DNA from 2 places in the Saccharopolyspora erythraea genome. Region 2 is predicted to be linked to the other one. Evidence: riboswitches for the same ligand, from Rfam matches in the RefSeq annotation. Region 2 holds a riboswitch; the other holds the start of a gene.
What was found. A riboswitch is a leader RNA that binds a small molecule or an ion and turns the genes downstream of it on or off. The one in region 2 is predicted to bind cobalamin.

Region 1 (7,187 bases), 3.0 Mb from region 2:
TGGCGAGGACAGCGCCGACGTGGTGAATCGGGCATTCATGATGTCGGCGATCCCGGAGCCGGCAGGCTTCTGAGGTTCCGCCACCCTCACCACTACGCGAACCACTTCTGGAAGATTTCTCAGCGGTCGGCTGCTGCGGCCTCCACTCCTGGAGGCCGCAGCAGGAACACTTTTGGTGCGATCCGGTCCATGTCGCCGCCCTTTCCGACCACGAGCCCGGCGGCGAAGTCGACGAGCTGGATCGCCTCGGCGTTGGACATGGCGGTCAAGTCCATCACGACCGCGTTGCCCTGGCGGAAGTAGTCCCCGACGTAGTAGACGTCCTGGTAGCTCTGCGGATGCAGCGTCTTGACCACGGCTCAAGTCTTACCGCGGAAATCCGGAAGTCAAGCGCTGACCAGCGGGATCACTCGCGAGGAACCCCCGCCCCGGCAGGGTTGGGGGCTCGCGGTCGGTCTCAGCGACGCGACTCGGGTGCCAGGTCGGCGACCGGGCCGATGACGATCACCGCCGGTGGGTTCACGCCCTCGCCGTGGATCGCCTCGGCCACCTCGTCGAGGGTGCTGCGCAGGGCGCGCTGGCCGCGGGTGGTGGCCTCCTGCACCACCGCCACCGGCGACTTGGGGTCGCGCCCGTGCTCGATCAGCACCTCCGCGAACTCCCCGATGCGCTTGACCGCCATCATCAGCACCAGGGTGCCGCGCAGCTTCGCCAGCGCGGGCCAGTCCACCAGCGACTGCTCGTCGTGCGGGCCGACGTGCCCGGACACGACCACGACCTCGTGCGCCACGCCGCGGTGGGTCACCGGCACTTCCGCCGCCGACGGTGCCGCGAACGCGCTGGTGATGCCCGGGACGGCCGTGACGGCCACCCCCGCTTCCACGCACGCCAGCAGCTCCTCGAAACCGCGCCCGAAGACGTAGGGGTCGCCGCCCTTGAGCCGCACCACGAACCTGCCCGCCCTGGCGTGCTCGATCAGCAGCGAGTTGATGACGTCCTGGTTCGCCGCCCGGCCGTAGGGGATCTTGGACGCGTCGACGACCTCGACGTGCGGGCCCAGCTCCTCCAGCAGCTCCCGCGGCGCCAGCCGGTCGGTGATCACCACGTCGGCGCGGCCCAGCAGCTGCCTGCCGCGCACCGTGATCAGGTCCGGGTCGCCGGGGCCGCCGCCGACCAGCGCGACGCCCGGCGCGGGCGCCTCGGCGCGCTCGTCGACCACCCCGGTGCGCAGCGCCTCGGCGAGGGCGTCGCGCACCGACGCCGAGCGGCGGTGGTCGCCGCCCGCCAGCACTCCGAGCAGCAGACCGCCGTGCTCGGCCACCGCCGGGGTCACGGCCGTGCCCTGCGAGGCGTCGTCGGCGCGCACGCAGAACACCCGCCGACGCAGGGCCTCGTCGGCGACCGCGGCGTTGACCTCGCCGCCGGTCGCGCAGGCCAGCGCGTACCAGGCGCCGTCGAGGTCGCCCTCGGCGTAGGGGCGGCGGTGCCAGCGCAGCTCGCCCGCGTCGGCCATCGCCTCCACCGCCGGGGTCGCCTCCGGCGCGATGACATCGACCAGAGCACCCGCGTTGATCAGCCTGGGTACCCGGCGCTGGGCGACGGTCCCGGCCCCGACCACGACCACCCGCTTGCCGGTGAGGTCGAGTCCTGCGAAGTAGTGGTGCTCAGTGTGCGTGGTCATGTCCGTTGTCCGTGTCGTGTCTCGCCCGGCGCCACCGCCGGATCAGTGCTGGGAAGGAGCGCGAACACCACCTCGTCGTGGCTCCACGAGCACCGGCCCGGTCACGGCGCGCCGTCCGAGGGCGCCCGCCCGGCGCCGGTCGCGCCCGGCGCGCCGGTCGCCTCAGCCGCCCCGGCGGTCCCGGAGGCCCCGGGCGTGCCGGTCGCGGGGGCCGGTCCGCCGCCGGCGCGGTCGTCCGATCGGGACAGCCGCCACCAGAGCGCGGCGCCGCCCCATACTGCCATGAAAGCCGCCAGCGTCAGATAGCCGAGCAGTTCGAAGTGGTCACCGAGGCCCGCCACCGGCTCCAGCGGCGAGAGCCCCAGCTCCGCCAGCGCCCCGGCCAGCACGACCACCGCGACCAAGGCGGCGAGCACGACCGTCAGCGCCGTGGTCGTCACGTTCACCGAGAGCCTGCGCAGCGGTCTGGCCAGGGACCAGGTGTAGGCGCGCGACATCAGCATGCCGTCCACGCTGTCCACTGTGCACATCCCGGCGGCGAACAGCAGCGGCAGGCTCAGCACCGCGATCCCCGGCAGGTGCTGGTCGGGCGCGACCATGGCCAGCACTGTGACCTCGGTCGCGGTCTGCATGCCGAGACCGAACAGCAGCCCGATGCCGAACAGGTGCCAGGACCGGCCGACCATGGCCCGCATCCGCCCGCGCAGCAGCCGGGCCATCAGCCCGCGCCGCCCGAGCACCAGCTCGATCTCGTCCTCGCCGACGACGCCCCGCCGGGCCCGGCGCAGCAGCCGGAGCGCGTCGCGCAGCACGACGGCGTTGAGGACCGCCAGCGCGCCCAGCACCACGACCACGACCACGTCGACGAACAGCCCGGTCCGCAGACCGGCCTCCTCCGCCCACGCCTGCGCGGCCGGGCCCGCGACGAAGGCGACCGCGAAGGCCAGCAGCAGCACCACGCTGGCGTGCCCGAGGGCGAACCACATGCCGGTCGACACCGGGCGCCGCCCGCGCTGCATGAGCAGCCGCGTCGCGTCGTCGATCACGGCCACGTGGTCGGCGTCGAATCCGTGCCGGAGGCCGAGGAGGTAGGCAGTCGTCCCGGCGGCGGCCAGCCCGCCCGCCGCGCTGAACGACTGCTGGTGCAGCAGGTAGGCGCTCCAGCCCACCAGGTGCAGCGCGCCGACCGCGGCGAGCACCCACGCGGCCTTCCTGCGCTCGACGGCGCCCCACGCGTGGGGCGACTGCACGGATCGCTGCTCGATCGACATCTGCCGGGATCTCCTGGGTTCTCCGCCCTGGGGCTCCTGATCCGCGCGCCGCGGGCGCGACGCGGGGCCGGCAGCGAGTCTCCTGACTCCCGGATCGCAGCGGGTCACCCGAGCCTTCCAGCCCTCACGGGCCGTGGCCGCACGTCGGGTCCGCTCCCCGGTCACAGTGGCGGGACCGTCCCGGATTCGCACCGGGTTCCTGCGCCGCAGGCCGTCGTATCCTGACCGCCAGACCGACCGAGGTCAATCCGCGCGGCGGTTCCGGCGGCGGGCGCCGGACCGCGGCACGCCGTCCGACCGGGCGCTGGGCCGCACGTTGTGATCCGCATCGCCGACCGCCTCCGCGCCACCCATCCTGGTGAGGTCGGCAACCCTTCCGCTGGGTCGTCGACCAGCGCATGCTGGTCGACGTGAGGACCGAGGAGGCGATCATGAACGAGACTCGGACGATCACGTTGAACCTTCAGGTCGTGGAGGCGGGGGCGAAGACGACCGCGGACGTCGGGATGACCACCGGCGACGGGCAGGCGCTGCACGGGCACGGCACCGCACGGCGGCACCCGGACGACCCCGACGTACCGCAGATCGGCGACGAGATCGCAGTCGCCCGCGCCCTGTTCGAGCTGGCGCACAAGCTGCTGGACACCGCGGCGCACGACATCGGCGACCGCCTCCACCGGCGGGTGCACCTGCCTGCCTGACAAAGCCCGGCCACCCGGTCCGCCAGGTGGCCTGCGCTTGCTTGCGGCGGGATGGCCCGCTCGCCAGGCCGCGCCCGCCGCCGGCCGGCTCGCTCGCGGCCCGGGGCCACCGCCCAGAGGCCCGGCCCCGCCCGAGCCTCAGACCGACGGCACTCCCGGCACGCGGACGACGTCGATGTCCGCGGCGTCGACGTCGGCGTCGGCGGAGAGCAGCGCCACCGCCCGGCCCGACCGCGCCAGCGCGACGGCATCCGCCGCGCCGCCGGCGCGGACCTCCGTCCCCTGCCGGAGCAGGTGCCGCAGCTCCTCGCCGCGCCCGTCCGGGTCGACCACGACCGCGGCGCGGCGCAGCTCCGCCTCGGCGCGCGGCGTGCGCAGGTCGGGCGCCGGGCCGAGGTCGACCACCGCGAGCCGGCCCCTCGGGCGGGGCCGGGCCGCCGCGATGGTCGCGCCTGCGCTGCTGATCTTGGCCACGACGAGTTCGGGCGCACCGTGCTCGGCGACCGCGTGCAGCGCCGCCGCCTCCGCCACGCTCGGTGTGCCCAGCTCGGCCTCCACGGCCTCGCTGGGGTTGGGTACCTCGACCTCGGCCAGCGTCGCCGCCGGGTACACCAGCAGCGGCAGCTCGTCCCCGGCCTCCACCGCGTGCCAGAAGCCCAGGTCCTGCACGGCCTCGACGACGCCGTCCTCGTCGGCCTTGCCCTCGACGGTGGCGAACGCGCGCACCGACCGCAGGTCCAGGCCGTGCCCGCGCTCCAGCGTCGCCACCAGCTCGGTCACCTCCGACCGGGCCACCCCGCGCCGCGAGCCGACGCCCACGACGACCGTGCGGGGCACGATCCGGACGGTGCGCTCGGGGTCGTCGCCGTAGGGCCTGCGGTCGTCCATCACGACCGTCCACAGCGGATTCTTCGGCTCGGCGCACACGTTCTCCGGCAGCGCCGGCAACGGGAACCCGTGCGGGTTGAGCAGCTGGACCGGCGCGCCGTCGAGCACGGCGGCACCGCAGGCGGCGATGTCGCCGTCCACCGCGGCGTCGAGCAGGTCGACGACCTCGTCCCACGGCGAGCTGCTGCCACCGCCCGGCGTCGTGGTGATCACCGGGGTGCAGCCGAGCACGTCCGCGACCTGCTGGGCCAGCGCGTTCGCGCCCGCGTCCTGCCCGCCGTCCAGCGCGACGGCGAAGCGCAGCTCCTCGTCCACGCACACCACGCCGGGGTCGACCTGCCGGTCGGTCAGCAGCGGCGCGACCAGCCGCACCGCCTCACCGGCGGACAGGAAGAACACCGCAGCATCCAGCAGCGGCCACATGCGCCGGACGGTCGGCGCGAGCGGCCCGTCGGCCAGCACCGCGTCCGATCCGAGCCGCGACGCGAGCTCGGCGGCGGCCCGGCGAGCCGCCGGGGTGAGTGCGAACAGACCGATCACGACTGCTCACCCGAGGTCTCGCGGTGGCCCGAGATCAGCACCACCGGCTGGGTCGGCTGCAGGCTCGGCGCGCCGTCGGGCAGGTCCACCAGCCTGCTGGCCGAGAGCTGGACGCCTTCGACCTGGTAGCCGGCGTAGCGCAGCGCGTCGCGGGTGCCGGCGACGCGGTCCAGCGCCGTCAGCGCCGCGACCACCCGGGTGGCCCCGGCGTGCGCGCAGGCGGCGACGACGTCCGAACCCCCGCCGCCGATGAAGATCGCGTCCGGTTTCGGCAGCCCCCGCAACGCCTGCGGGGCCGCCGCCTCCACGACCCGCACGTCCACGCCGTGCCCGGCGGCGTTGGTGATCAGCCGCACGACCTGGGCCTCGTCGGACTCCACGGCGATGGTCGCCGCGCCCATCCGGGCGCACTCCACCGCTACCGAGCCGGAACCGGCGCCGACGTCCCAGACCAGAGTGCCGGGGCGCGGCGCGAGCCTGGCCAGCGCGACGGCGCGGACCTCGGAGGCGGTGACCATGCCGTCACGGTGGGAGAACTCGTCCTCCGGTAGCGCCCAGCCCGGCTCCGGCGGCAGTGGATCACCTCCGGCGTGCCAGCTGCGCTGCGGCACGGTGTCGGGATCGGCCAGGCACAGCACGATGTTGGGCTCGCGCCAGCTCCTGGCCGCCGCCTCGGCCGGGTCCACGGTGGTCAGCGACTCGTTCGGGCCGCCGATGTCCTCAGCCACGACCAGCGTGCGCCGCCAGCCGTCCAGGCCCGAGCCGAGCTGCGCCGGTCCCGCGCCGCGCACCGTCAGCACCGCGACGGCGGGACGCGCCCGGCACACGTTGAGGGCTTGGGTGATGTCTCGTCCCTGCGGCGAGACGACGGCAACGTCGTCCCACGACCGGCCGGCCTTCGCCATGAGCTGCTGAACGCTGGAGATCGCGGGCAGCACCCGGCAGCGGATGCCCCGCTCGCGCAGCGTGCGCACGACGCCGAAGAAGCCGGGGTCGCCGGAGGCGAAGACGACGCCGTGCTCATCGGCCGACAGCGCCGTCAGGGCGTTGAGCGCAGGCTGGAACGGTCCGAGCTCCAGCTTGCGGGCGTGGTCGGGCGCGTGCGCGTCCAGGTGCCGCCGCGCGCCCACGACGAGCCTGGCCTCTTCCAGGACATCGGCGCTGCCGTCGGGCAGCGCCGCGCCGTCGACCCCGATCACCGTGACTCCCACGTCACCCACCTCGCCTCGCTAGCCACCGTGCGGACACCAGTCCACCACGAACGCGTTCGGCGGCTACGCCGTGCTCCGCTTCCCGGAGTCCGAACCGGATCGGCCGGAGGCGGTCTTTCCGCCCGCCGGCTTGGTGGTCTTGGCCGACTTCGCCGACTTCGCCGACTTCGCGGCCCGGGTGCCCGAGGTCTTGCTCGCGGCGGTCTTGCCGGACTTGGATCGGACCGACGCGGTGGCCTGCTCGGTCCCGGTGCGCCGCGCCGCCGAAGCGCGCTTCGGCGCGGCGGCGGCATTTCCGGCGGGCTCCGCAGCGGCGACGGGCTCGGCGGCGCCGGTGGGCTCCGCAGCGGTGACGGGTTCAGCAGTGCCGGTGGACTCGGCAGCGCTGGCGGACCAGGGTTGCGACGCGGTGGCGGACTCCTCCTGCCTCGCGGCGGGCTTCGCCTCGCCGGCGGCGCTCTCGCCTGCGGCCGCGTCCGCGCGTGCGGCCACCGGCTCATCAGCGCCCGCCCGCGGCTTCGCCCCCTCACCCGATGCCGCCTCGGACGCTTCGGACGCCGACGGCTGGGCCTGCCTCGGCACCTCCGGCGCCGCGGCCCTCTCGCCGACCGGCTCGTCCTCATCGAGGAACAGATGTGGTTGCGCCGCAACGGATTCCGACTTGTTCGCGGACGAGCGGCCGCTGCCCGGCCGGCCCGCGCCACGCGCGGTCTCCTGCCAGCTGCGCACCGCCCACCAGGCCACGTCCGAGCCCGGCTGTTCCCGCCTGGTGCCGTTGCCCCCGGCGCTGCCGTTGCCGTTCACCGGCGTCTCGGGCACCTCGGCGGCCCGCGCGCCGTGCTCGCCGCGCGTGAACCGCCGGGTCGTCGCGTCCGGACGCCGGTAGGCGTGGAAG
Region 2 (7,187 bases):
GGTGGACGGAACCCTCGCCATGCAGCTCGCCGACGCGCGCGACGGTCAGGTGGTGCTCCGGCTCGTGTCCGGCGAGCCCGGCCCGCCCCCGGCATCGCTGTTTCCCCGCATCCCCGTCTTCCGCCCGCACATGCCCTTCGGTGACAGCTGACGTTCCCCGCCATGCACCCGGAAGATCGACCGCTTGGCCGGTATCCGGCGTGAGGCACGGCGGATAGTGTTCGTCCACGTGGGCGGGGAAACCGGACTGGGTGCACTGGTCGACCGCTTCGCCGTGGACGGCGTGCGTCGCGGCCGCATCGCCGCGACCCTCCTTCTGCTCGGACTCGTCACCACCGTTCTCTTCGTGGTGCTGGCGATCCCCACGTACGCGAACTCGGTCACGGGTGACGACGTCGTGCCGAGCGTGGGCCTCGGCGCCGGTGTCGGCCTGCTTCTCCTGGGCGGCTGGCAGGGATGGTTGTCCCTGGCCCGCCGCGGTGAGTCCTTCCAGCTCCACGAGGGCGGCCTCGTCCACTCCTACCGCGGGAGAGAGGTCCGCGCCGTGCGGTGGGACGACATCGCCGACATCACCGACCACGCCAAGGACACCGCGCTCGCACGGCTGCTGGGTGGCGACGTGAACTGCCGGATCAAGCCCACCGAAGGAAAGGCCGTGGTCATCACCGGCCTAGTCGACGGCGCCGAGTACCTCGTCGCGGCCGTCCGGCGGGCGGTGCAAGACCGTCCGCCGCACACCCAGGCTTGACGAGAGGCGCGCGGCTTCAGCAGGACGGCGCCGAAGCCGTTCCCACGAAGCGGATGTGCGGACGCCCGTCCGGGCGGCTGATCTCGCAGTCCATGCCGTAGACCGAGCGGACCAGGTCCTCGGTGAGCACCTCGGCCGGGCTCCCCGCGGCGACGACCTCACCTCGCCGGAGGACCACCAGCGCGTCGCAGAACGACGCGGCCAGGTTCAGGTCGTGCAGTGCGACGACAGCGGTCACCGGCAGCCGCCGCACCAGTTCCAGCAGCGCGAACTGGTGGGCGATGTCGAGGTGATTCGTCGGCTCGTCCAGCAGCAGTTCCGACGGCTGCTGGGCCAGCGCGCGGGCGATCTGGACGCGTTGCCGCTCCCCACCGGAGAGGGTGTGCCAGCGCCGTTGCGCCAGCGCGGTGGCGTCGGTGCGCGCGAGAGCGTCGTTCACCGCCTCCACGTCGGCGGCCCTCGCGGGCGCCCACGCACCGCGGTGCGGTGTGCGGCCCAGCGCGACGACCTCGGCGACGGTGAGATCGAGCTCGGTGCTCGTCTCCTGCTCGACCAGCGCTATCCGGCGAGCGAGCGAACGACGGCCGATACCCCCGATCTCGTCGCCGTCGAGTAGAACGCCGCCCGACGACCGCCGCCGCAGACCCGCGAGCAACCGCAGCAGGGAGGACTTGCCGGAGCCGTTGGGGCCGAGCAGCCCGAGGGTCGACCCGGACTCGACCTCGACGGTGATCCCGTCCAGGATGACGGTCCCGCCGAGGCGCCACGACACGTCACGGGTCTCGAGTGTCACGACATCCCCCGTTTCCGCACCAGCAGGAAGGCGAAGGCCGGCACGCCGACCAACGCGGTGATGACTCCCACCGGAACCTCCTGCGGCGCGGCGACGGCACCGGCCAGCGAGTCCACCCACACCAGCAGGATCGCGCCCAGCACGGCGGTGGCCGGCAGCAACGCGCGGTGCCGGGTACCCACCAGGAACCGGGCGGCCTGCGGCAGCACGAGTCCGACGAAGCCGATGGCGCCCGAGGATGCCACCAGGGTCGCGGTCACCAGCGCGGTGCCCGCGAGCAGGAGCCCTCGTACGCGTTGCACGGCCACTCCCAGCGAGGCGGCCGAGTCGTGACCGAAAGCGAAGGCGTCCAGCGCACCCGCCTGCGACTGGCACAGCAGCAGGCCCAGCGCGCACACCGCGCCCGCGAGCGCGACGTCGTCCCATCGGGCCCCGGACAGGGAACCGAGCAGCCAGAACAGCACGCCCTGGGTCTGCTGGGCGTCGGCGGAGGTCATGACGATGTATGAGGTCAGCGCGGAGAACAGCTGGCTGCCCGCGACGCCGGCGAGGATGACGCGGCTCGTGCCGCCGCCCGCGAGCGCGGCCAGCGCCATCACCAGGGCGAAGGCGACCAGCGCGCCGGCGAACGCACCGACGGCCAGCCCGATCGCGCCCGCGCCCGCGCCGAGCACGGCGACCACCACCGCACCGGTGGACGCCCCCGACGAGATCCCCAGCAGGTACGGGTCCGCCAGCGGATTGCGCAGCAGCGACTGCAACACCGCACCGCAGACGCCCAGGCCCGCGCCGCAGATCGCCGCCAGCAGCGCCCTGGGCAGGCGCAGCTCCCACACGATGCCCTGCGCGATGCGGGAAACGTCGGTGGTGCCCAGCCCGAGCCGCGCCCGGACCACCTCGGTGACGTCACCGACCGAGATGTCGGCCGGTCCCACGGTGAGCACGACCGCGACCGACATCACCAGCACGGGCAAGCCACCCGCGACAAGCCAACGGGCCCGCGTGCGGATCACCCGTGCCGCTCCATGGCGACGAGCTTGTCGGCCAGCGCCTCGATTCCGTCGACGGTGCGCATGCTGACGTTCAGCGCGGTGCCGCTCATCGGGATCCAGTCCTGCCGCCGCACTGCCTCGAGCTGCGACACCGCGGGGTCGCCGCGCAGGAAGTCCACCTTGGACCTGAGGCTGTCGCCCTCCTGGTCCCTGGTGAGGTCGCCGAGCACCAGAACCGTCGGCTCGCGGCTCAGCACGTCCTCCCAACCGACCTGGGGCCACATCGATGCCACGTCCCCGTAGGCGTTGCGCACGCCCAACGCGCGGGCCATGATCCCCGGAGAACCGGTTCCACCGGCCACGTAAGGCGATTCGGTCCTGGCGAACCAGAACAGCACCGACTGCTCGTCGCGCGACCGCAACCCGGCCACGCGGGCTTGAGCGGCCGCGACCCGCCCCCGCAACTGGGCGACGAGGGCATCACCGCGCTCCGGCACTCCGAAGATCGTGGCGATCTCGTGGACCTCGCGGTAGATGTCGTCCAGCTCGGTCGGCCTGCCCAGCGGCGCCTCCTCCGGCAGGCAGTTGCTAGGCGAGAGGTAGGTCGGCACGCCCAACTGCGCGAACCGGTCCCGCGAGGCAACGCGCTGGTCGGTGAAGATGGCGTGGTACGCGCCCAGCACGATGTCGGGCTCGGTCGCCAGCACGCCCTCGAACGACGGGGTGTTCTCCGCCAACCGGGGCACTCGCGCGTTGGCCGCGGCCAGGTGCGGCGCGACGGGTTCGGTCCAGGTCGCGGTCCCGACCATCCGGTCCTGCAGTCCCAGCGAGAGCATGATCTCGGTCGTGCTCTGGTTGAGGCTCACCGCACGCCGCGGCGGTGTCTCGACGACGACATCGCGATCGCAGTTGCGCATGGCAGTGGACTGCCCTGGCGGGGCACTTCCCGTGGGCGGCGCTGAACATCCGCAGAGGGCGACCGCGACCACACCGGCGAGCAGGGTCTTGCGCCCTGGCCGGGCAAGACGACGCCGGCGCGCGAAAAGAGAGAACAGCAGCATCCGTGTCCTTCGCTCGGGCTCGTACGCGAAGCCGCAAGGGGCGAGTCCCCGCACGCCCGGGCGGGCGCGCGGGGAACCAGCAGGTCTTCGGACTCGGGCGCAATCCGGAACGGGGAGCCTTCCCGGGAACCGCTCCCAGTGGCGGGCCGCACGCGGCCCTTCCCCGTCCGCCGCCCCTACCGCTGCGCGTCAGTTCCGGCTTCCGACCGGATTCCCTGACCCGTTCACCGGGTACGGCTGGCTCGCAGGCACCCTAACCGACACGATCACGTCCGCCCAACCAACGTGAGCCTTCTCGCAGCGGCGCGAACCGGCCGGTGCTCATTCCCGGTTCGGTTCCTCCGAAGCGCCGCGCAGGGCCGCGAGCTCGGCCCGGGAGCGGATGCCGAGCTTGGTGTAGATGCGGGTCAGGTGGTACTGGACCGTCTTGGTGGACAGGAACAGTTCCGCGGCGGCCTCCCGGTTGGACAGTCCGCGTGCGACGAGCCGGGCGACGGCCTCCTCCTGCGGGGTGAGCTCGTTGAAGGCCCGCTCCGCGCGCAACGCGTGCACGCCGCCTGCTTTGAGCTCGCGGTCGCACCGCTCCACGTAGGTCGCGGCGCCCATGGTGGCGAAGCCGTCGCGGGCGGTGGTGAGGACCGCGTCCGCCTCGCGGCGCTTCCCGGCCCGCCGCAACGTCTGGCCGTAGGCGAAGGCGACGCGCGCGTGGTCGTAGCGCAGCGGAAGCCCTTCGAGCAGTTCCAGGGCCTGCTCGAAGGCGGCCGCGGCCGCGGCCGGATCGCCCTGCGCGCCCAGCAGCCGGCCACGGGCCGCCGCGAGCCGAGCCCGGGCGGAGGCGTGCTCGCGCGCGGCCGCCAGCCGCTCGTGCGGCAGCAGGAACGCGTCGGCCTCCTCGTGGCGTCCTTCCAGCACGAGGGCGTGGGCGTACATGTCGTGCCACGGCCAGTGGCCGGGTTCGTCGATGCCGGCGGCGGCCCAGGACTGGGTGAGCGGATGCAGGGCTCGCAGCACGCCTGCGGAGTCGGCGCGCGCCTCGGCGACCTGCGCCCGGGCCAGGTAGGTGGGGACCCGCATGATCTCGTAGTCCTGCGGTCCGGCGTCGCAGCGCAGCAACGCCTGCTCGGCCTGCTCCCACTCACCGCGCAACGCGTGCACGGTCACCTCGGTCCAGTGCAGCAGCGGACCGGTGAGGACGATGCCGCTGCGTTCGAGCAGAGGCGCCGCGTCGCGCACGGTGCGCATCGCGTCGTCCCACGCCCCGGCGAGGAACTGCGCGCGTGCGAGCCAGGCCCGCGCCCACAGCGAGATCCGGGTCGAACCGCCGAGGAAGGTCGTCGGCACGGCGCTTTCCAGCTCGGCGCGCGCGTCGTCGACCGCGTCGGTGAGCAGGTTGAGCCAGCCGCGGGCCATCATCACCCGCTGGGCCTGCGCTCCGTGGCGAACCCGCTCCCCCAGGCGCGCGTAGTCGCGGCGCGCCTGGCGAGCCCGTCCCGTCGCGGCCAGCCCCAGCCCGCGGATCGCGGCGGCCTCGACCGCGGCTGGCGCCTCCGGCCCCGCCAGCGAGATCGCCCGGTCGGCCCAGGTCACGAGATCGTCGGCGCGGCAGCGGACGAGCGCGTGCAGCACGTAGCGCTGGCAGATCAGCGCGGCGACGTCCGGGTCGCGCTCGGCGTTGACCAGCCGCCAGGCCCGGCCGAGCCGGGACTCCGCCTCGGCCACCCGCCCGCGGACGACGGCCAGGTAGCCCAGCACCGCGTTGCGCAGCGGCGTCTCGCGCAGGCTCTCCACCTCGGGAACGAGGGCGGCGGCCGCGAACACGTCTCCGGCCCCGATCAGCGCGTCGACGGCGCGGCTGATGCGGCTTTCCCGCTCCAGCCGGTCCTCGGTGAGCCGGCTCGCGTCGATGAGCAGTGACGCGGCCTCCGCCCACGCCCCTTCCGATGCCCGCTCGGTGGCCAGCGCGTCGAGGCGATCGGCGACGGCGGGGTCCGGCACGGGACTCGCGGCGACGAGGAGCCGCAGTTTGCGGGCCGGGTCGTCGACCAGGCCGGCCGCCCGGCGGTGCAGGCCGGACCTGCGGCCCGGTGCCAGTGCGGCCAGCACGGCGGCGCGCACCATGGGGTCCGCGGGACCGACCTCGGTCAGCCCACGAGCTGCGAGGCAGACCAGCCCCGTGGCGCAGGCTTCGTCGAGAACGGTCAGCAGGCCGTCCTCGACACCCGCCAGCAGCGCGGCGTCGCGGACCGCTGTGCCCGGTCCCAGCACGGCAGTCGCCTCCACGAAACCCCGAACGGCCGGCGAGCAGCCCGCGAGCAGTTCGCGCACCCGTGCGGCCACCGCGGCGGGGGCCGGAAGCCCGGGGTCGAAACGCGTCCACGTCGCAGCGGGAACCTCGTCCAGCAACTGCGCGATGTGGCGTGCGACGCCCTGGGTGTGGTGGCAGAGCCGTTCCGCGATCGACGGGTGCAACACGACCCCGCGCGCCGCCGCGAACTCGTTGACCTGCGCGGCGGTGAGCGGGCTCAGCCGGATCTCGGCGGTGGCGATGCGCGGCAGCAGCTCCAGGGTCGCCGCCCGGGCGCGCGGGTCGCCGGTGACCGCGAACGCGACGACGAGCAGCCGGGCCCGCGGATGGTGCCGGACGACCGACGCCAACGCCTGGAGGGATTCCTCGTCAGCCCAGTGCCCGTCGTCCACGACGGCGACGGTCGTGCCGTCCGACGCGGCGAGCCGGTCCGCCACGCGCTCGGCGACGGCCACCGGGCCGGCCCCGACGTCGAGGTCCGGCTGCATCTGCGCGACGACCCCGTAGGGCTGGCGCGACTCCCACGGCGCCGCCGTGGCCCACCACGCGGGTCCCTCGTGCCGGGCCAGCAGCCGCCTGCCGAGCGTGCTCTTGCCCGTGCCCGCCGCGCCGCTCACCACGACGAAGCCGCAATGGTGCTCGCCGGCCCGGAGCACCAGGCCCTCCAGATCGGCGAGGGCGTCGCCCTGGCCGATCAGCGGCTGCGCGGGTCCGGTCACACGCTCACAGTAGATCGGCCGGCATCGAGGTGCCCCCTTCGGCGACGGGGTCGTCCCCGCACTGCTGGGCCGCCGTCCGTGCCCGGCGTCAGCCCGGATCCCCTCCGGCTACGGGCAGCACCGTGCCGGTGATGTAGGAGGCTTCGTCGGAGGCCAGGAACGTGATCGCCGCGGCCTGCTCGTCCAGGGACCCGTACCGCTTCATCAGCGAGGAGCTCACCGTCTGGTCGATGTGCGCCTGGAACCACGCCTTCTGCTGATCGCCGACCAGCGGCGGCCCACCGCGGGAGACGCGGCGCGGCGGCGCGTCCGTCCCTCCCGGCGCGGTCGCGACGACCCTGATTCCCGCGTCGGCGTACTCGAACGCCAACGACGCGGTGATGGCGTTGACGCCGCCCTTGGCCGCCGAGTACGGGATCCGGTGGATTCCGCGCGTCGCGGCCGAGGAGACGTTCACGACGACCCCGCTTCCCTGCTCGGCCATCGACGGCAGCACGGCCCGGCAGCACCACAGCGCGGTCATCAGGGAACGATCGATCTCCGCCCGGATCTCCTGCTCGGTGAACTCG

Region 1: linked by a shared signal. The riboswitch ahead of HUO13_RS29950 (HoxN/HupN/NixA family nickel/cobalt transporter) and the one ahead of HUO13_RS17160 (ABC transporter substrate-binding protein) in region 2 are both predicted to bind cobalamin.

Annotation. Positions count from the first base shown of each region.
Region 1 covers NZ_CP054839.1:6,703,102-6,710,288, forward strand. The annotation lists gene HUO13_RS29940 (cell division protein SepF) at 120-356, opposite strand; gene cobA (uroporphyrinogen-III C-methyltransferase) at 458-1,681, opposite strand; gene HUO13_RS29950 (HoxN/HupN/NixA family nickel/cobalt transporter) at 1,783-2,952, opposite strand; cobalamin riboswitch at 3,008-3,197, opposite strand; gene HUO13_RS29955 (DUF1876 domain-containing protein) at 3,384-3,653, shown strand; gene HUO13_RS29960 (cobalamin biosynthesis protein) at 3,792-5,081, opposite strand; gene cbiE (precorrin-6y C5,15-methyltransferase (decarboxylating) subunit CbiE) at 5,078-6,292, opposite strand; gene cobM (precorrin-4 C(11)-methyltransferase) at 6,356-7,187, opposite strand, start outside.
Region 2 covers NZ_CP054839.1:3,736,430-3,743,616, reverse strand. The annotation lists gene HUO13_RS17180 (hypothetical protein) at 1-151, shown strand, start outside; gene HUO13_RS17175 (hypothetical protein) at 230-748, shown strand; gene HUO13_RS17170 (ABC transporter ATP-binding protein) at 765-1,541, opposite strand; gene HUO13_RS17165 (FecCD family ABC transporter permease) at 1,538-2,554, opposite strand; gene HUO13_RS17160 (ABC transporter substrate-binding protein) at 2,551-3,450, opposite strand; cobalamin riboswitch at 3,656-3,851, opposite strand; gene HUO13_RS17155 (helix-turn-helix transcriptional regulator) at 3,916-6,618, opposite strand; gene benC (benzoate 1,2-dioxygenase electron transfer component BenC) at 6,707-7,187, opposite strand, start outside.